DNA from 2 places in the Terrabacter terrae genome. Region 2 is predicted to be linked to the other one. Evidence: riboswitches for the same ligand, from Rfam matches in the RefSeq annotation. Region 2 holds a riboswitch; the other holds the start of a gene.
What was found. A riboswitch is a leader RNA that binds a small molecule or an ion and turns the genes downstream of it on or off. The one in region 2 is predicted to bind cyclic di-AMP.

Region 1 (5,020 bases), on a different contig from region 2:
GGACGTGCGCGCTGCATGAGCCCCGCCGATCTGACCTCCGCTCCCGTCGTCGTCGCACTCGGTGTCGCGGTCCTCGCTGGGATCGTCTCGTTCGCCTCCCCCTGCGTCCTGCCCCTCGTCCCCGGCTTCCTCGGGTACGTGACCGGGGGCTGTCGGAGCAGCCGCTGGCCGAGCGACGCCGCGGCCGCATGGTCCTGGGGACGTTACTTTTCGTGCTCGGCTTCAGCACCGTCTTCATCATCGGCGCAGGAATCGTCGCCGCCGCATCCCTGACAATGCAGGAACACCAGTCCGGGTTGCTGCGCATCAGCGGAGCCGTCGTCATCGTCACCGCCCTGCTCTCCCTCGGGGTGGGCAGGTCGTGGTCGCTGACGCCGCGGTGGCGCCCCGCCACTGGGCTGGGCGGAGCGCCGCTGCTCGGGGTCGCCTTCGGCATCGGGTGGGGCCCCTGCCAAGGCCCAACGCTCGCCGCGATCCTCGCCATGGCCGCACCACTGTCCGCGCAGTCCGGGACAGTCAGCCGCGGCATCGCCCTTGCGGTCGCCTACTGCCTCGGCCTGGGCCTGCCCTTCCTCGCCATGGCCGCTGGATACGAACGGGCCAGCCGCGCCAGCGACTGGCTGCGTCGACACCGCCGGCCCATCCGGCTGACCGGCGGCATCATCCTGCTCACGGTCGGCGTCTTCATGCTCGGCGGCCTCTGGGAGCCTGTCATCACCTGGCTCCAGTCACGCCTGATCAACAACTTCAGGACCATCGTCTGACCACTCAAACCGGCTCCAAGTGGCCCGCCAGAGCGGCGCCGTTACACCCACAGGGCCGCAACCACAGAAGGAGACAGATCGCCGAACCCTCAACACGTCCAGATCGGGCTGATACGACACCATCTGCCCAACTGGGTCCAAAGGCTTGAAGACACCGCTCCGACGGTGTCTCCATGGTCTACCCATTTACCTACCTAGCCCATCAGGGCACTCGCGGTGGCGCCGAGTCCTGCCACCACCACGAGTCCACACCCAGACGCACGGCAGGAGCGGGGAAACCACCACCGGACGTTCTCACCGACGTCCTCGGGGTGAAGCCGGTGCTGACGCACCGGCCGGGCCACAACCTCCGGCCCGAACCCGACAGCTAACCCCGTAGGCGCGAGAGAGGTCGCACATGAACACCACCCGACGCCCCGGCCGGCATCGGCCACCCGGTGGGGCCAACCCCATCGCCGAGCTCGCGGTCATCGCGCGCGAGTCCGCACAGCCCGCCATGAAGGGGGCGGCGATCCTCGCGGCCGCCGGCGGGCTGGTCAGCACCCTCGCCCCACCGGCCGAAGCCGAGAGCCAGAGCACCGCGTCAGCGAACGCACCAGCCGTCACGGGACCCCCGGCCACGACATGGGCCAGCGGCCAGACTGCCGTGCAGGCCACGACGGTTCCCTCTGCCCTGACCTCGATCGGCTTCACCCGGCCGCGCCCGGGTCCGCGTTCTGCGGCAGCGAAGGTCATCACCGATGTGATCGCGGAGAAGGAGCAGCAAGCCGCGCAACGGGCCGTAGACGCCAAACGTGAGGCCCAGTCCCGCGCCTCGCGAGACTTGACGCGCCGGAGCCTGACCAAGACCACCGGTACGAGTAAGGGGGCCAGCAACCCCGCGCCGAGCGCCAGCAACCCCACGCCGAGCGCCAGCAACCCCACGCCGAGCGCCAGCAACGCCGCGCCGAGCGCCACCGCCGGCGGCCGCTCCCCCTACAACTGGGGATCAGCAGGGCAATGCACCTGGGGTGTGCTCAACAAGTGGTACCAGTCTGAGGGCTACTACCCCGGCGGCTGGACGGGCAACGCGCTCGTCTGGGGCACCAGAGCCGCCAACGCCGGCTACACCGTCAGCGGGACACCGCGAACCCGGTCCATCGTCGTGATGCAACCCGGCGTCCACGGTTCATCCAGCGCCGGCCACCTCGGCTGGGTCACCGCCGTCAACGGCGACCGGGTCACCATCATCGAGATGAACGCACTGGCCGGACCGTTCAACTACAACACCCGCACCGTCACCGACATCAGCGGGATGAGGTACATCTACGCACCGTAAGACACCACCGGTCGCCGGCGCCCCCGCCGTCCCGCAGGGCGCCGGCGTCCGCAGAGGGCTTCCACGACCCCGCACCCAGCGCGCTCGTCGCGGATCATCGCGGGCATCGCCACCGGCGTGCCGAGGCGAGGAGAGTCAGACCCCGCGACGTTCGCCTGGCTGTGCGAGGTGTACGTGGACCACGATCACCGCGGCCCGCGGGTCACGGCTGGGCGTAGCCTGAAGAGGCGCGGCAGATCCTGTGTGAGGTGGTGGGATCGTTGACGACAATGCGGTGCAGAACTCCTCAGTGCAAGCTGGCTGGCTGGCTGATCGTCTTGCCGCTAGCAGCCATGCTCTCTGCGTGTCGTGGTTCAGACGCCGACTCCGCCGACTCCAGCAACGTCGAAAGCACGCCAACGATCGAAGGCACGCAGGTCATGGCGGATCCGACGGAGTTTGCGATCAGACTCGACAAGAAGGCGTTTGAGCCCGGCACGTTCACGTTCGTCGCACGAGAGCGCGGGAAGGCGCCGCACGCCGTCGCGATCGAGGGACTTGGCGTCGAAACGGCCTCGACCGGCATCCTCGATCCTGGCGAGGCTGACGCCGCCATCACCGTCGACCTCGTCCCGGGCATTTACACCCTGTGGTGTCCGGTAGGGAGCCACCGCTCGGTGGGCATGGAGCTCAGGATCACCGTCAGCTGAACGGCAATCGCCGCGGCGGCCACCCATTCAGCGCTGAACGTCTCCGCCGCGGCGGCGGTGCGAAGTGGCAGGTGGCCGGTCGAAGCACATCCGGTGATGACGTCGCCCTTCCCGTCACGCCGTTAGGGCCCCGTGAGGATCAGCGGTGGGAACCTGCTTGCGGGTGGCCAGCAGGCCGAAGACCACCCCGAGCGTGGCCCGCATGAGCCCGAGCTCGGCGAGGTAGGCGATCCGGAAGTCCCAGATCAACCTGGCCGGCATGTCCGCCGCGATCGTGTCGGGGGTGCCTGGGGTGACTGCGAAGATCGTGCCGGCGACGGTGAGGAACGCGACCAGGACGATGCTGGTTCGGACCGGGCCAGCTAGTCCGCGGATCGTGAGGTGCCCGGTCCAGTTCGAAGGCGGCGAGCACCAGCGCGAGGGCGATCAGGATCGTCAGCACGTAGATCAGTGTGCGGCGGCCGACGGTTGCCGGGTCGCCCACGGCCGGAGGATTGCCGGGGATCTTCAGCGCTGGCGCCAGGGTGAAGACACCGAAGCCGAGAGCAACGAGGACGATGGAGCGGCATCGGCGCCTGACCCCGGCCGCCCGGATCCTGAGATCGGACCCGGGACACCGGATGCTGGTGAGTGCGGCCGGCTCAGCCCTGACCGGGCGAGGAGGCTTCGACCTGTGCGGTGCTCGCCGCGTGGGGGTCGCCGCCGAGGAGCAGCATGCCGTTGCCGGCGACCCCCACGACGGTGACGGCCAGCAGGGCGACGACGACGAGACCGGTCCGGTGCGTGTGGGTCCCTTCGGCGTCGACGGACCGGTCCGGGCGGGAGCGCAGCGAGAGCGCGAGGGCGACCGCTGCCGTCTCGAGCAGCGCGCCGGCGAGGTCGGCGATGCCGAGGGCTTCGGGCACGCCCGGTTCGGGGCCGAGCGGCAGCCCCACGGTCCGCGAGACGGCCCAGAGCACGACGGGGCCGGCGGACACCACGACGGCTGCGAGCCAGGAGAGACGCCCCGGACGCACCAGCGCGGCCCCGGCCACGACGAGCTGGGCGACGGCGAGCACGAGGAAGAAGAGGCCGGCCGCGGCCCACTCGGCGAGGTGCTCGGGCACGACCACGAGGTGGATCACTGCGGCACCGACGAGCGCTCCGGCGAGGCCGAGGACGCGGTCGTCCACGCGGGAGGCGTGTCCGCGCCGAGGCGAGACGACCCGCAGCCGCCCTCCCCGCATCGCGACCATCCACACCACGACGACGACGTTCGTCAGCAGGACGAGGGCGGCGCCGTAGCCCGTGGCGCGGGCCTGCAGCCAGAAACCATCGGACTGGAGCCGGGCGATGCAGTCGGCGCCGCAGGTGCGGCTCATGGATCCCATGTGCTCGATGAGGCCGGACTGGAGGCGGAAGTCGACGGCGGAGCTGACGGCGAGGTGCCCGGCGCCCACGACCGAGGCGGCGAGGGCGACGAGCCAGGCCGAGGAGACGACGGCGCGGGCACCGCGCAGGACGGAGCCGAACCGTCGCAGGGCCAGGGTGAGGGCGGCGAGGACGGCCAGGGCGTACACCGGGACCATGACCGCCGACTCCCGCACCCACGTCGCGAACGGCTCACTCGTGCGCTCGATCGCGCCGACCGCGCCGCGGAGCGAGATCACCCAGAACCCGTCCGCGAAGGCGAGGACGACCGCGAGGGAGATCACCGTCAGCCACGGCACCCCGGAGACGGGTGAGGCCGACGGAGCTGACGAGATCCGCGCTGAAGGCTGCGCCTCCGCGCTCGCCACGCGTGGTCTGAGGGGGTGGAGAAAATGAGTCGCCATGCGGATCAGCCTCGTGTCTGCGGTGAAACGGTAAGTGCGTCAAGGCGATCGGGGTGGCCACCCGATGGGTGGCCACCCGCGGTCGGTCGTCCGGCTCAGGTGATCTCCCAGCCGAACATCATCGCGTGGTCCTCGTGCGCGAGGTTGTGGCAGTGCGCGACGTAGGGGCCGTGGAAGTCGCGGAAGCCGCGGTAGACGATCACGGACTCGCTCGGGTCCAGGGCCACCAGGTCTTCACGCGACACGTCTTCGGGGTGCCCCGGATCGGCCTTGACCGACACGTCCCGGCCGTTGCGCATGACCGTCCGATGCTCTTCCATGTGCAGGTGGAAGGGATGGACCCAGCCACCTCCGCCGTTGCGGATCTCCCACAGGTTGAAGCTGTTCATCTTCTGTTCTGCCAGTGGCGCCTTGCCCGCCGGGTTCTTGAGGCTG
Region 2 (5,020 bases):
GTCGGCATACGGCCCGACGCTGCTGGGCTCGATGGGCGCGGGCGCCGTGACGCCCATCGTGGCGGTGTCGGCCCGCGAGCTCGGAGCCTCCGTCGGGCTCGCGGCCCTGCTCGTCGCCATGATGGGCGTGGGCCAGCTCCTCGGCGACCTGCCCTCGGGGGCGCTCGCCGCCCGCATCGGCGAGCGTCGTGCCCTGCTCATCGCCGCGGTCGTCGAGGCCGCCGGCATGCTGCTCGCGGCGCTCGCCGGCGGGCTGGTCATGCTCTTCGCCGGCGTGCTGGTCGTGGGGCTGGCCGGCTCCCTCTTCGGACTGGCCCGGCAGGCCTACCTCACCGAGGCCGTCCCGGTCGCGATGCGGGCGCGCGCGCTGTCCACGCTCGGCGGAGTGAACCGGATCGGGTCCTTCGTCGGCCCGTTCATCGGCTCGCTCGTGATCGTGCGCTGGGGCACCGAGTCCGCGTATGCCGTCGGCGGCATCGCGAGCATCGCCGCGTTCGTCCTCGTCCTCCTCGCACCCGACATCACGGCCGAGGCGCACCGGGTCGTGGGTGGCGGTGCGCCCCGCAGCGTCGCCTCGGTGCTGGTGCAGCACCGGCACGTCCTGCTCACGCTCGGCACGGGGGCGATGTGCGTGGCCGGGGCCCGAGCGATCCGCGAGGCCCTCATCCCGCTCTGGGCGGAGTCGGTCGGCTTCTCGCCGGCGCAGACCTCCCTCGTCTTCGGCGTGGCCGGCGCGATCGACATGGCGCTCTTCTACCCCTCCGGGTGGCTCATGGACCGCTACGGCCGGGTCGCGGCGGCAGTTCCCAGCATGCTCGTGCTGGGTCTCGGCATGGTGGTGCTGCCGCTGGCCACGAGCCTGGTCGCGGTGACGGCCGCGGCGACCGTGCTCGGGGTGGGCAACGGCCTCGGCGCGGGACTGATCATGACCCTCGGCGCCGATGCGTCCCCGGCCGACGGCCGGGCCCAGTTCCTGGGCGGCTGGCGCCTCTGTGCCGATCTGGGAAGGGCAGCGGGCCCGCTGGCGTTGTCCGGGCTGAGCGCTGTGCTGTCCCTCGGCGCCTCCGCGGTCGTCCTCGGCGCCGGAGCCCTCGTAGGAGCGGGCTGGCTGCGCATCTGGGTGCCGCGCCACGACCCCACCCGGGCAGCGGCATCGGGCCGGACCTGACCGCTGCCCGACTCTGAGAAGGTATGACCGTGACCGACCTGATCGACACCACCGAGATGTACCTCCGCACGATCTTCGAGCTGGAGGAGGAGGGCATCGTCCCCCTGCGCGCCCGGATCGCCGAGCGTCTCGGCCACTCGGGCCCCACGGTGTCGCAGACGGTGGCCCGCATGGAGCGCGACGGCCTCGTGGCCGTCTCCGGGGACCGTCACCTGGAGCTGTCGGACCACGGCCGGCTGCTGGCCACGCGGGTCATGCGCAAGCACCGCCTTGCGGAGCGGCTGCTCGTCGACGTCATCGGCCTGGAGTGGGAGTACGCCCACGACGAGGCGTGCCGCTGGGAGCACGTCATGTCGGAGAAGGTGGAGCGCAAGATCCTCGGCCTCATCGGCGAGGGCCTCGAGTCGCCCTACGGCAACCCCATCCCCGGCCTCGAGGAGCTCGGCGTCCAGCAGCAGGAGGACTTCCTCTCCGGCCTGCGCACGCTCGCCGCCGTCGTCGGCGATGCACCGTCCGTGGTGACGATCCGCCGCATCGGCGAGCCGGTGCAGGTCGACCCCGAGGCGCTCGCCCTCCTGACGAGCGCCGGCGTGGTGCCCGGGGCGCGGGTCGAGGTCGTGCGTGAGGCGGGGCGGGTCCTCGCCGTCCGGGAGGGTGACCAGCCCTCCAACGGCGTCTCGCTCCCCGACGACGTGGCCGTCCACGTCTTCTGCCAGGCCGCCTGACTCTCCGGCCGCATCTTCCTGCGGTCCTTCGACGCGGTCCTCCACGCGTTGCGGTGGCGGTTGGTCACGCACGTCCTTTACGCGGTGGTGGCGGGCACTTTGACCTCCCGAGACCGGAACGTGACAAGAACGGGGGCATTGGGTACGGTTGGCCCCACTTGCTCTCCCCGTCGAGCAGGTGCCCTGGGTCGGACCGCCTAGTCCTGCCATCGACCCGGGCTCGGCACGAACCGCATGGCAGGAGCGGGGGAACCACTTTCTCCGGACGTCGTGAGACGTCCTCGGGGTGAAGCCCTCCGTGGACCGAACTCGGTCCGAGCGAAGGCCGGGCAGTACCTCCAGCCCGAACCCGACAGCTCACCTCGCAGGCGTCGAGAGGTCAAAAAGTGGCTCAGAACGTTCCCGGGCGCCATCGCGCCCCCGGTCGATTCAGCGCGGTTGCAGAGCTCAAGACGATCGCCAAGGAGTCGGCCCAGCCCGCTGTGAAGGGTGTCGCCATCGTCGCGGCCTCCGGTGGGCTCGTCGCCTCGTTCGCGGGCACGGCACATGCCGCCGACGGTTCGAGCAGCGTCGTCGCCGCTCCGGCCGCCGTCGGTCCCGCGGCCGGCACCCTCACCGCGGGCAACGCGCTCTCGGCCATCGGCTACGCCAGGCCCGCGCTGAAGCAGGCCAAGCCCAGCCCGGTCGTCATCGAGGACATCAAGGTCAAGACCGAGCGCGCCGAGCAGAAGGCCGCGGCCGAGGCCGCCGCGCAGAAGGCTGCCGCCGACGCCGCTGCCAAGGCTGCCGCGGACCAGGCTGCCGCGGACCAGGCTGCCGCCGACCAGGCTGTCGCCCGCCAGGCGACCACGCAGCGCGCCTCGCGCTCGAGCGCACGAGTCGCCATCAACACCGCTCCGGTGCCGGCTCCCAGCGCGTCGGGCATCGTGGGCATCGCCCAGTCGCTCTTCGGCGTCCCCTACGTCTACGGCGGCACGACCCCGTCCGGCTTCGACTGCTCGGGCTTCACCTCCTACGTCTACCGCCACGCCGGGATCTCGATCCCGCGCACCGCGTCCGCGCAGCAGTCGGCCGCGACCCCGGTCAGCAGCCCGAGCCCCGGCGACCTCGTCTTCTTCGGCTCGCCGGCCTACCACGTGGGCATCTACGTCAGCCCGGGCCGCATGATCGACGCCCAGCGCCCCGGCACCACCGTCGGCAACCACTCCATCTGGACGACGCCGTCCGGCTACGGCCGCTTCTGAGCGCAGCCTCTCGCGCCGACCGTCCACGATGCCCCCACCGTCCGCGGTGGGGGCACCGTGCGTTCCCCGGCAGGCAGCAGCGTCCGTGATTGACTGAGGCGATGACCGATCAGCCTGCCGCGGAGTCCACGACCCTCATCGAGCTCGACCTCTGGAGCGACCTGGTCTGCCCCTACTCCTGGGTGGCCAAGCGCCGCATCGAGGCGGCGATCGCCGCCTTCGAGCGCCCCCACGACGTCACGGTGCGCCTGCGCGCCTTCGAGCTCGACCCCGACGTCCCGGTGGGCGGGGGAGTGCCGGTCAGCGAGCACCTGTCCACGCGCTACGGCGGCGGTGACGCGGGCACCGGCCGGCTGATGAACGCCAAGGCCAGCGAGGAGGCCCAGGCCGACGACCTCGTCTTCGACTGGGACCGTGCCGTGCGCGCCAACACCTTCGACGCCCACCGCCTGTGTGCGCTCGCGGGCGAGATGGGCGGCCCTGCACTCCGCTCGGCCGCCTTCGAGCGCTTCCATGCCGCCCACTTCGGCGAGGGGATGGCCCTGGACGACCACGAGGTGCTGCAGCGGCTGTCGGCCGAGTGCGGCCTCGACGAGCGTCGCGTCGCGGCGGTCCTCGCCTCCGACGAGTACGGCGAGCAGGTCCGTGCGGACGAGCGCGAGGCGCGCTCCATGGGCGTCACGTCCACACCCTTCGTCCTCGCCAACGGGTATGCCGCCCTGTCCGGTGCCAAGCCCGTCGACGACTACCTCGCCCTCCTTCGGGGCGTCGCCACGCAGTCCGTCTGACCCGTCCTCGCCAGCGCTCGCCCGGCTCTCTGACCCGTCCTCGCCAGCGCTCGCCCGGCTCTCTGACCCGTCCTCGCCAGCGCTCGCCGGGCTCTCGACGGGCTTTCCGGCGGAGCGACCTAGCTGCTGTCGCGGACAGGGCCCCCGTCTCGCGGTGGGCCCTCGCCTGCGCCCCCACCCCAGCGCTCGCTCACGACGGCCTCGAGGGGCGGCAGGGCGGCATACGCCCGCGAAGCCTGCGGCAGATCAGCAGCGCTCTCGTCCACGGTGACCACCTGGCTCAGGCGGGTCAGCTCGACGACCGCCCGGGTCGGCGCCTCCCGGGGTACCACCAGTCGCAGCTCCTGACGGTGGTCGCGCAGGCGTTGCGCGAGCCGGAAGAGCGACGCGATGGCGGCGCTGTCGAGGTAGGTCGTGCCGGCGAGGTCGAGGACGAGGAGCGTCACGTGCTCCGGGACGCCATGGCCGACGGCGTCCACGACGGCGTGCGCGTTGGACAGGTCGAGCTCGCCGGTGACGCGGACCACCTGGGTGGCGTCCACGCGGCTCGTCTCGACGCGGGCGAGGTCACTCACGAGGCTCGCTCGCGGGCGCCGTGGACCGGTGCGGTGACGGCGGCGGCTCCGGTCGGGACACGAGGTCGACTCGCCGGCGCAGGCTCACCGTGGTGCCCGCCGTCGTGTGCTCGACCTCGACCTCGTCCATGAGCGCTCGCATCAGCTGCAGGCCCCAGCCGCCCCCGCGGTCGGTGGCGGGGCGCCACTGCCCCTCGTCGCGCACCCGCAGGTGGACCGTGTCCTCGAGCAGTCGCGCCTCCACGAGCAGGTCGCCGGTTGCCGTCGTGGCGCTGTAGGCGTGCTGGACGACGTTGGCACACGCCTCGCCGCAGGCCACCAGGACCTCGTCGGCCTGCTGCTCCGAGGCGCCGACCTCGTGGAGCCAGCGGCGCAGGGCATTCCGCACCTGCACGAGGTTGCGGGCCTCGGCGGGCAGCCGCACGTCCAGCTCACCTTCTACCGACGGGGCCAGCCGCATCGCGAGGAGCGCGACGTCGTCCTCGACGTGGTTCTCCTCGAGGAAGGCGTGGAGCAGGTG

Region 1: linked by a shared signal. The riboswitch ahead of ABD194_RS07990 (CHAP domain-containing protein) and the one ahead of ABD194_RS02850 (C40 family peptidase) in region 2 are both predicted to bind cyclic di-AMP.

The regions. Positions count from the first base shown of each region.
Region 1 is NZ_BAAANB010000006.1:16,275-21,294, forward strand. Features, by position in the region: gene ABD194_RS07980 (TlpA family protein disulfide reductase) at 1-19, shown strand, start outside; gene ABD194_RS07985 (cytochrome c biogenesis CcdA family protein) at 189-764, shown strand; cyclic di-AMP (ydaO/yuaA leader) riboswitch at 1,004-1,159, shown strand; gene ABD194_RS07990 (CHAP domain-containing protein) at 1,162-2,082, shown strand; gene ABD194_RS07995 (cupredoxin domain-containing protein) at 2,331-2,771, shown strand; gene ABD194_RS08000 (hypothetical protein) at 2,886-3,032, opposite strand; partial or broken gene ABD194_RS21615 (CbtA family protein) at 3,166-3,393, opposite strand; gene ABD194_RS08005 (hypothetical protein) at 3,413-4,465, opposite strand; gene ABD194_RS08010 (multicopper oxidase domain-containing protein) at 4,681-5,020, opposite strand, start outside.
Region 2 is NZ_BAAANB010000001.1:612,542-617,561, forward strand. Features, by position in the region: gene ABD194_RS02840 (MFS transporter) at 1-1,168, shown strand, start outside; gene ABD194_RS02845 (iron-dependent transcriptional repressor DtxR) at 1,198-1,893, shown strand; cyclic di-AMP (ydaO/yuaA leader) riboswitch at 2,112-2,279, shown strand; gene ABD194_RS02850 (C40 family peptidase) at 2,280-3,137, shown strand; gene ABD194_RS02855 (DsbA family oxidoreductase) at 3,239-3,925, shown strand; gene ABD194_RS02860 (STAS domain-containing protein) at 4,045-4,500, opposite strand; gene ABD194_RS02865 (ATP-binding SpoIIE family protein phosphatase) at 4,493-5,020, opposite strand, start outside.